DNA from 2 places in the Thermosynechococcus sp. JY1331 genome. Region 2 is predicted to be linked to the other one. Evidence: riboswitches for the same ligand, from Rfam matches in the RefSeq annotation. Region 2 holds a riboswitch; the other holds the start of a gene.
The links. A riboswitch is a leader RNA that binds a small molecule or an ion and turns the genes downstream of it on or off. The one in region 2 is predicted to bind cobalamin.

Region 1 (4,613 bases), 940 kb from region 2:
TCTCCAATTCTTGATAAACTTCCCAGCCACTCACCCTCGGCAGCAGAAAATCCAGCATGATCAACGTCGGCTCAGACTGCTCAATGAGTTGCAGCCCCTCACGGCCATCCTTGGCCTCAAGGATTTCGTAGTCGCCCTCTGGCAACATCTCGCGGACGCGCATCCGGATTACTTTACTGTCATCAATGACAATGACTTTGCGGCTAGTCACGGAAACACTCCATTCTATACAAGATTCCTATAGAGATTGTGAATAGAGGGCGGCAGTGGCATGACCACTACGTGATTTCAACCTTAGCATAGCCCTGTCTTTTGGAGTTGGCCACTCACCTTACACTGCGGCAAAGTGTCCCTGAACCCAAAAATTTGGGGTCAAAGACCCACCCTTGAGGGCAGCAGAATGTCACAATAGAAGTCTCACCCCTACTAAAGATTTGTTCGATACGTCACACGCTATGCCAGAGTTTGCTGCTGCCCCTATCCACCTTCCCAAAACCAGTGAATCGGAGCGGATCAAGCGTATTCGCCACACCACGTCCCATATTTTGGCAATGGCAGTCCAGAAGCTGTTTCCCAAGGCGCAGGTCACAATTGGTCCTTGGACTGAGAGTGGATTTTATTACGATTTTGACCACCCCGAACCCTTCAGCGAAAAAGACTTGAAGCTCATTGAAAAGGAGATGGTCAAGATCATTAAGCGCAAGTTGCCGGTGATCTGCGAGGAAGTGACCCGTGAGGAGGCCGAGCGCCGCATCCGGGAGCTAGGGGAACCCTACAAGCTGGAAATTCTCCAAGACCTCGAGGAGCCAATTACGATTTACCACTTGGGGGATGAGTGGTGGGATCTCTGTGCGGGACCCCACGTTGAAAATACGGGCGAGATTAACCCCAAGGCGATCGCCCTTGAAAGTGTTGCCGGTGCCTACTGGCGCGGCGATGAAACCAAAGCCCAACTGCAGCGCATCTACGGTACTGCTTGGGAAACCCCAGAACAACTGGCGGAATATAAACGCCGCAAAGAAGAAGCCCTGCGCCGTGACCACCGCAAACTGGGCAAAGAGCTGGGTCTCTTTATTTTCGCTGATCCTGTAGGACCAGGGCTACCCCTGTGGACTCCTAAGGGAACGATTCTGCGCTCAACCCTCGAGGAGTTTCTCAAAAAAGAGCAAATGAAGCGGGGATATCTACCGGTGGTGAGTCCGCACATTGCCCGTGTGGATCTATTTAAGACCTCTGGCCACTGGCAAAAGTACAAAGAGGATATGTTTCCCCTGATGGCCGAAGATGCTGAGGCGGCAGCCAACGAGCAGGGCTTTGTCCTCAAGCCAATGAACTGCCCCTTCCATATTCAAATCTATAAAAGTGAGCTGCGCTCCTACCGTGACTTGCCCCTACGGTTGGCGGAGTTTGGTACGGTTTATCGCTATGAGCAGTCCGGGGAATTGGGGGGCTTGACACGGGTGCGAGGTTTTACCGTTGATGACTCCCACCTTTTTGTCACGCCAGAGCAGTTGGATGCCGAGTTTTTGAATGTGGTTGATCTCATTCTCTCGGTCTTTCGCTGTCTGCGTTTAAATAAATTCAAGGCACGGCTGAGCTTCCGCGATCCCAAATCCGACAAGTACATTGGCTCCGATGAGGCTTGGTCAAAGGCGGAGTCAGCAATTCAGCGAGCGGTAGAACAGTTGGGCATGGAGCATTTCTTGGGGATTGGGGAGGCTGCCTTCTATGGGCCGAAACTAGACTTTATCTTTGAGGATGCTCTCGGTCGCGAGTGGCAGTTGGGAACGGTTCAGGTGGACTACAATTTGCCTGAGCGCTTTGATTTGGAATACGTCGCTGAGGACAATACCCGCCGCCGACCGGTGATGATTCACCGTGCCCCCTTTGGCTCGCTGGAGCGGCTCATTGGTATCCTCATTGAGGAGTATGCGGGGGATTTCCCCTTTTGGCTGGCACCCGAGCAAGTGCGCCTGTTGCCCGTGGGAGATGAGCAACGCCCCTATGCCGAACGTGTGGCCGCTCAACTGCGAGAGCAGGGCATCCGCGTGAGTGTGGATCGCACGGGCGATCGCCTCGGCAAACAGATTCGCAACGCCGAAACTCAGAAAATTCCCGTGATGGGCATTGTGGGTGCCAAGGAAGTCGAAAGCGAGACCGTGAGTATCCGCACCCGTGCTGCAGGCGATGTCGGCGCCTTGTCTGTTGAACAACTCATCGAGAAACTGACATCGGCAGTGAATGCAATGGATGCCGAGATTCAGTGGCAGTAGGCCGAGCCTTCTGGCGAATAGGGAGTATAAGCAGAAGTGTTAAATCCGCAAACGAAGCTTAATGTCCCCGTTGCGGGAATTGTTGCGTCATCCTACAACTAAAGGATTATCCTCCTTCGTAAGGGTGTTCTCTAGCACCCAGCCCAGCTTTTGCTGCTGTAGTCCCATCAGCTGAGATTTTTAAGTGTGACACGAAGTCTCAGCCAAGTGATAGGCTAGGGCTTGCTGTTGCATCGTTCGAAAAATGTTGTAAAAGCCATTGGCTCGCGAGGGGGTTAAGCTGACATTCAGTCCGGTTTGCTGAATAAAGTCAGGTTTTAACTGGAGGATTTCTGCAGGTGTCAACCCACTCAACCCTTCAACCAATAGCCCCACTAATCCCTTCGTCACTTGAGCGTCAGAATCCCCCTGAAAAATCACCTTGCCCTGCTCTAAAGAGGCCATCACGTACACTTGGGAGACACAGCCGGGTACGCGGTTGGCGGCAACCTTCTGCTCCTCAGGAAATGGCGGCAGGCGCTTTGCAAAGCTCAGCAAGTATTCATAGCGCCGCTTTGGATCTGAGATCTGTTGGAACCGCTGAACAATGCGATCGAGGGAAGCCGGTAAAGGCTGGCAGGCGGAGGGCATATTTACCTAGAAGAACGCTGCTGAGAAAAATGATAACTATTTCTCATTTTAGCCTCAGCAGTTGCACAATAACGGCAGCAGTCAACCTAGGGGCAGCTTTTCATACCAATAGACCGCCGTGCTCTTACCCTTAACTCATAACTTGTGTTAGCCTTGAATGTACTCACTCGGTTCTGGTGGGGATCAGCCATCAGACGCAAGGGGGAAAGTGCAGTGCAAATCTGCCGCTGTCCCGCAGCTGTGATGAGAGGCACTACTCTCTCAGTCAGAATGCCCGCCGAGTTGTGAATGTCGTTATGCCAACATCTGCGAGGTACAGATGATGTTCTTCATGCTTCAATTTTCATTAATTTGCCTAGGTAAAGAACCCCCCTACCGCCCTTTTCTGGCAACGTTGCTGCCGTTGCTGTAGCACAAGTGATTTTGGAGATTTTCAAGCACCTACAAGCACTTAGACAAGGGGTTGCTCTTGCAGTGACCCACGTTAGGTTCTGCTGATGATGCTGGAAGTGCACTGCCTGTTGGGCTGAAAACAGCCATCTTGCTTTGTCTATTGAGAGAACTGTCAAAACTCAGGGTACTACAACAATGATCATTCAGACTGCAACGCTGGGCTACCCCCGTATTGGTAAAAATCGTGAGCTGAAAAAGGCATTGGAAGCCTTTTGGAATGGCAAATACAATCAAGAAAATTTAACACAAACAGTTCAAGAGATTGAATTGGCAAATTGGCAAACGCAACTGCAGGCTGGCATTGATCGTATTGGCGTTGGCGATACCAGTCTTTACGATCCCGTCCTTGACTGGAGTGTCCGCCTCGGTCTCATCCCACAGCGGTATCAAGCCTTGACAGGGCTGGAGCAATACTTTGCAATGGCTCGTGGCAAAGAGGGGATTCCAGCTCTTGAGATGACCAAATGGTTTGACACCAACTATCACTACTTGGTCCCCGAAATGAGTCAGCCTCTTCAGGCAGCGGACTTTAGTGATTTTCTGGGGATCATCGATCGTGCCCAAAGGGTCTTGGGCGATCGCGCCGTTCCCATAGTGCTAGGGCCTTTAACCCTGCTACGGCTGAGTCGGCTGCAGATGAATCTAGAGGAAGCGTTGTCTTGCCTAGTGGAGCGCTATCTTATCCTGTTGGCTGAATTGAAGAACCGAGGGGTGGTTGAGGTACAAATCCACGAACCTGCCTTGGTTTTTGGGGACACCAACAACTTCAGGGAATTGTATGAATCAACATTTGATGCGCTCTGTCAAGTTGGCTTGCCGATTTACCTAGTGACCTACTTTGATGATCTCGGCGCTGCCTATCCTTGGGTGGTGACGTTGCCCGTAGCCGGCATTAGTCTAGATTTTACCCGTGGGCAGAACTTGGCATTATTGCAGCAGTATGGTTTCCCAAGGGATAAACAGCTGGGAGTGGGTATTGTGGATGCCCGAAACATTTGGAAAATTTGCCCAGAACCTGTCGTGTCAACCTTAGCAGCGATTCAGGGTATCACAACTAATATCCGGTTGCACCCCTCAGCCTCTTTACAATTCGTCCCCTACGATGCAGCACGAGAAGTGAAGTTACCAGAGCCATTGCGGCGGGTGTTGAGTTTTGCCGAACAAAAGTTGGATGAGGTGGTGCTATTGGCACAGACGCTGCAGGAGAGTCCCAAAGCCCTTGCCCAGCACCCCCAATTGGCAGAGATTGAAGCCCAG
Region 2 (4,613 bases):
GAGCGATCGCCAGCCTGTACCTGTCCACTGCCAGCGAAAAGCGATCGCCCCATCTTCAAGGCGAGCCGTTTGGCGCTCAGGATTAAGGGTAAAAATGTGGCGGCAAAAGTTACAGGCATGGGTTTCCATGAGCACCATTGGGGCAATTTGGCCATGGCGGCAAATGGGGCAGGGGTAGATGCCGTGGTGCTCAAGGGGCTTAGGGAGTGGTTCCACCATGAACCTCAGCGGTCTGGGGGTGGAGGCGTTGCTGCTGGAGCCCGCGATAGAGACGATTGAGGGCATTCATATAGGCATGAGCCGAAGCAACAATAATATCTGTATTGGCGGCATGGCCCGAGTAAATGCGATCCCCATGTTGCAGGCGAATGGTCACCTCGCCGATGGCATCAATTCCCGCGGTCACTGACTGCACGGAATACTCAATGAGGCGATTGGGAATTTGCACCACGCGGTTAATGGCACGATAGACGGCATCCACAGGGCCTGTGCCAATAGCGGCATCTGTCAGCTCCTCACCACTGGGCAGACGGATGGTTACGGTGGCGGTGGGGCGGGCGCGATCGCCACAGGAGACCTGCACAAATTCCAGCTGGTAGCCTTGAACATCAATGGCTTGGGTTTCATCTTTAACAATAGCTTCTAGATCCCAGTCAGTGATTTCTTTTTTCTTGTCGGCCAGTTCCTTAAAGCGCAAAAACGCCTTGTTGAGTTCCGTTTCACTGAGTTCAAAGCCCAGCTCGCGCAGGCGGGTGGCAAAGGCATTGCGACCAGAGAGTTTACCCAAAACAATTTGGTTATCGGCAAGGCCAATGAGTTGGGCGTCCATGATTTCATAGGTTTGCTTGTGCTTGAGGACGCCATCTTGGTGAATGCCTGATTGGTGAGCAAAGGCGTTGGCACCGACGATCGCTTTATTGGGCTGAATCAACATGCCCGTTAGATTGGAGACCAAGCGGGAGGTTTTGTAAATTTCGCGGGTGTTGATATTGGTCAGGGGTGCTTCTGATTCGGGGGGACGGCCTAGGAAGGGATTGAAGTACTGCCGCCGCACATAGAGAGCCATCACCAATTCCTCAAGGGCAGCATTGCCGGCGCGCTCCCCAATGCCGTTAACCGTACACTCCAGTTGCCGTGCCCCATTTTTGACTGCTTCGAGGAAGTTGGCAACGGCCAAGCCCAAGTCGTTGTGACCATGGACTGAAATGACGGCACGATCAATATTCGGCACGTTTTCCTTGATGCCTTTGATCAGGGCGCCAAACTCGGCGGGGGTGGTGTAACCCACCGTGTCGGGAATGTTAATTGTTGTGGCACCGGCGTCAATCACCCGTTCCAAAACTTGATAGAGAAACTCAGGATCCGAACGCCCGGCATCCTCAGGGGAAAACTCAACATCATCCACAAAGGACTTGGCATAGGCCACCATTTCGGGGGCAATTTCCAGTACCTCAGCGCGGGTTTTCTTCAGTTTGTACTCTAGGTGGATATCCGAGGTGGCAATAAAGGTGTGAATCCGCGGATAGTAGGCGGGTTTGAGGGCTTTTGCTGCTGCTTCAATATCTTGGCGGGTGGCACGAGCCAAGCCACAGATCACTGGCCCCGTTTCGGTGCCCACGGTTTCAGCAATCCGCTGCACCGCCTCAAAGTCACCGGGACTGGCAAAGGGAAAGCCTGCTTCAATAATATCCACCCCCAGTCGCGCCAGTTGACGGGCGATCGCCAGTTTTTCATCCACATTCAGCGAGGCACCCGGCGACTGTTCACCGTCCCGCAGGGTGGTATCAAAAATTAACACCCGGTCAACCGTCTGGGGAGGATATTTAATACGCATAGACAAGCCCTATCTAAGCTTGAGAAAGAGTAGCAGTCATCATTTACTCTAACATTTTCACTGGGGAGCGATGCCTAGGGAACTTGCCAAATGCGTTGGTGGTAACTGGGCAAGTGATCCAAGTCCACGGTTGATCCATGGTGATGGTGGTGAGGGTGATGCCCCCCGTGACCATGGCTGTGGGAGGGGTGCTCATGATCCTGATGATGGTGGTGATGATGGCTATGGCCTGCCACCAAGCGGAATTTGCAGGCTTCACAGTTCATGGCCACCTGCCCCGTATGGGTTTCAATTTCCCGCTGCCGCGTGAGATAAAATAGTTGCGGGTGCAGGCCAATTTCCGGTAGGTTCACGTATTCAACACTGGGATAGGCGGCTTGGGCTTCTGCGGTAAGGGTATAGATTTTCTTGACTAGTGCCCCTGTAAACATGAAGTGGGGCAGGACAATGACGCGGCGGGGCTGGTAAAGATTCGTCCGCCCAAATCCTTCGGGTAGGCGGGGATGGGTAATGCCAATAAAGCAGACCTCAACGGTTTTGTAGCCACTGCCTTCCCAGAGCATGCGGGCTAGCTTAAAGACATCGCCATTGGCATCGGGATCACTGGAGCCGCGTCCCACCACTAGGAGAACGGTTTCTTCGCGGCCAATGCCTTGGGGATTAAATTCTGGTGAGTCCAAGCGTTCAAGGCGCGATCGCCACAGGGTTAAAATTTCGGGGGCAATGCCATAGTGGCGGCCATAGTGATAGCGCAATTGCGGAAACGCCCGCCGCGCCCGATCCAACTCATTGGTAACGTCAAACTTATTGTGGCGAGCAGCAAAGAGTAAAACTGGCAGCACTGACAAGTCTGTATGGCCTGCGGCAGCACACTGGCTGAGCACCTCAAAAATCGAGGGTTCCGTTAACTCCAGAAAACAGGGAAAAACAGGCCGGCAGGGATCCAGTTGATAATAGGCTTGGGCAAAGTCCAAAAATGCTTGGCGACCTTCCGGATCGCGCGTCCCATGACCGACGAGTAAAAGCGGTCGAGATTGGGGGAGAGGGGGTAAATCGAGGCTAAAACCGAGGGGATTGAGAATGGAATCGTTGAGCGTAACAACCACGTTGAAACTCCATGCCCGTGCGACGCAGGCAAACAGAGTGAACCACAGCAAGTAGGCATTCTGGCTGAGGGGGGTTCCCCATCACAGCTGCGGCACAGCACCAGACTTGCACTGGATTTTCCCTACAGGCTGCTCTTCACAGTGAACGTTGCCAATTGTAGCGAGATTCTCAGACCCCTGTCTATGCAGGGGGTGGGCACATGAGAGACCTATAGCGCCGCAGCATCGAGAACGCCAATGGTTTGGTCGTAGATGGCTTGGGCTTCTTCGGGGGTGTTACCAATGCTGACGAGTCCCAGCTTACCAAATTCCGAGAGTGCCCCCATGAGGTGAAAGACAGTGCCCGTTTCGGTGCTGGAGTCAAAGTGGAGATGGTAGCGGGCAATCATATCCAAGAGATCATTGGGCAGGAGGCCGCGATAGTGGGGTTGGCAGAGGTTATCGGAGGCAATGTAATACTTGGGACGGCGGTGCTTGCTGTAAAACAGTCCAGAGGCTAGCTCATAGTGGCCATCGGTGAGGAATTTTAAGGTCATGAAGGGGTGCGTGGTACCACCCTTGCGCAGGTTAATTTCAATGGCGTAAAGCTCCCACCCTGCTGTTGTCTGGGTGGCAACAACGTCCACACCAAAACAGCCGATCACCCCCTGCTGTGCCAAGTACGTCCCTACCTTTTGCCCCAATTCTTGGAGTTGTTGGCGATAGTCGGCATGGGCAGGAAATTCACAGCCAATGAAAATTTGACCTGTGGGGGCATTGAGTAACTGCTCATGGGTGGAGACAATTTCAACACTGCCTTTGGGGGTAATGCAGCCTTGGACACTGGGCGATCGCTTGACTGTCCCTTCCACAAAGGCTTCGACAATGCCACCCAGATCCATAAATCGCTGCCGATAGGAGAGCCAAGTTTCATTAGGCGCCTGAAAGACCATCTCCTCTAGGCTATTTTCAATCCGTTGTAGATGATCGGGGGTGTGTGGGCTGCCAAGGGGGCGCAGTGGGCGCAGATCAAGAAGAGCATTGCCTTCTCCGGAAAAAGCCTCATTGAGTTTCACCACCACCCGTTGCAGTTCAGGAGATTTCTCTTGGAGGTGAGCGATCGCGCGCACCAGTTCCGGTACCCCCTGCAAAAAACCGCTGCCCATCGGATGGGGAATGCCTGCGGCCGCAAAAAGTTCCCGACTGCCCGCCTTGGTTCCCCAGTAGAGGAGGTCGGGATCCGTCGAGTAGAGGGGAATGCCTAAGCGTACCGCCAGTTCCCGCTCCAAAGGGGTGGAGTTAAAACACACCATGTAGGCTTGGTTGGGACGCAGGGCTTGACGAATCCGCTGCAAAAGGCGAGGCCGCTCTAAAATTTTCGCAGTCAAGGGTTTATCGGAGCGATCGTAGGTGGCCAGCAGCAGCAGGCGATCGCGGGCATGGGAACTGGGTACGCCGGGGAGTAAATCCAGATAATAGTCAATAATGCTGGGGTGCAGCGGCTGGGACGTCACGTAGATCATGCGGGTACGCGGATTCCGCAACTGGATCAGCGTATAGAGTTGCCGCTCCTCGTAGTGGGTATAGCCGGTGATCTTGGCCAGCTCCGGTTGGGGAAAGCTCAGGGAAGGCACCACCACAATATCGCGCTCAATGCCGCCGGGACCCTTGGGTAGTTCAGGAATAAACGTTTC

Region 1: another riboswitch for cobalamin. It lies ahead of metE (5-methyltetrahydropteroyltriglutamate--homocysteine S-methyltransferase); the one in region 2 lies ahead of RHJ31_RS11930 (sirohydrochlorin chelatase).

The regions. Positions count from the first base shown of each region.
Region 1 is NZ_CP134180.1:1,487,953-1,492,565, reverse strand. It holds partial or broken gene RHJ31_RS07185 (response regulator) at 1-211, opposite strand, end outside; gene thrS (threonine--tRNA ligase) at 456-2,273, shown strand; gene RHJ31_RS07175 (SufE family protein) at 2,454-2,903, opposite strand; cobalamin riboswitch at 3,055-3,200, shown strand; gene metE (5-methyltetrahydropteroyltriglutamate--homocysteine S-methyltransferase) at 3,492-4,613, shown strand, end outside.
Region 2 is NZ_CP134180.1:2,424,340-2,428,952, reverse strand. It holds gene RHJ31_RS11940 (hypothetical protein) at 1-219, opposite strand, end outside; gene RHJ31_RS11935 (2-isopropylmalate synthase) at 200-1,834, opposite strand; gene RHJ31_RS11930 (sirohydrochlorin chelatase) at 1,909-2,940, opposite strand; cobalamin riboswitch at 2,973-3,114, opposite strand; gene RHJ31_RS11925 (peptide ligase PGM1-related protein) at 3,150-4,613, opposite strand, start outside.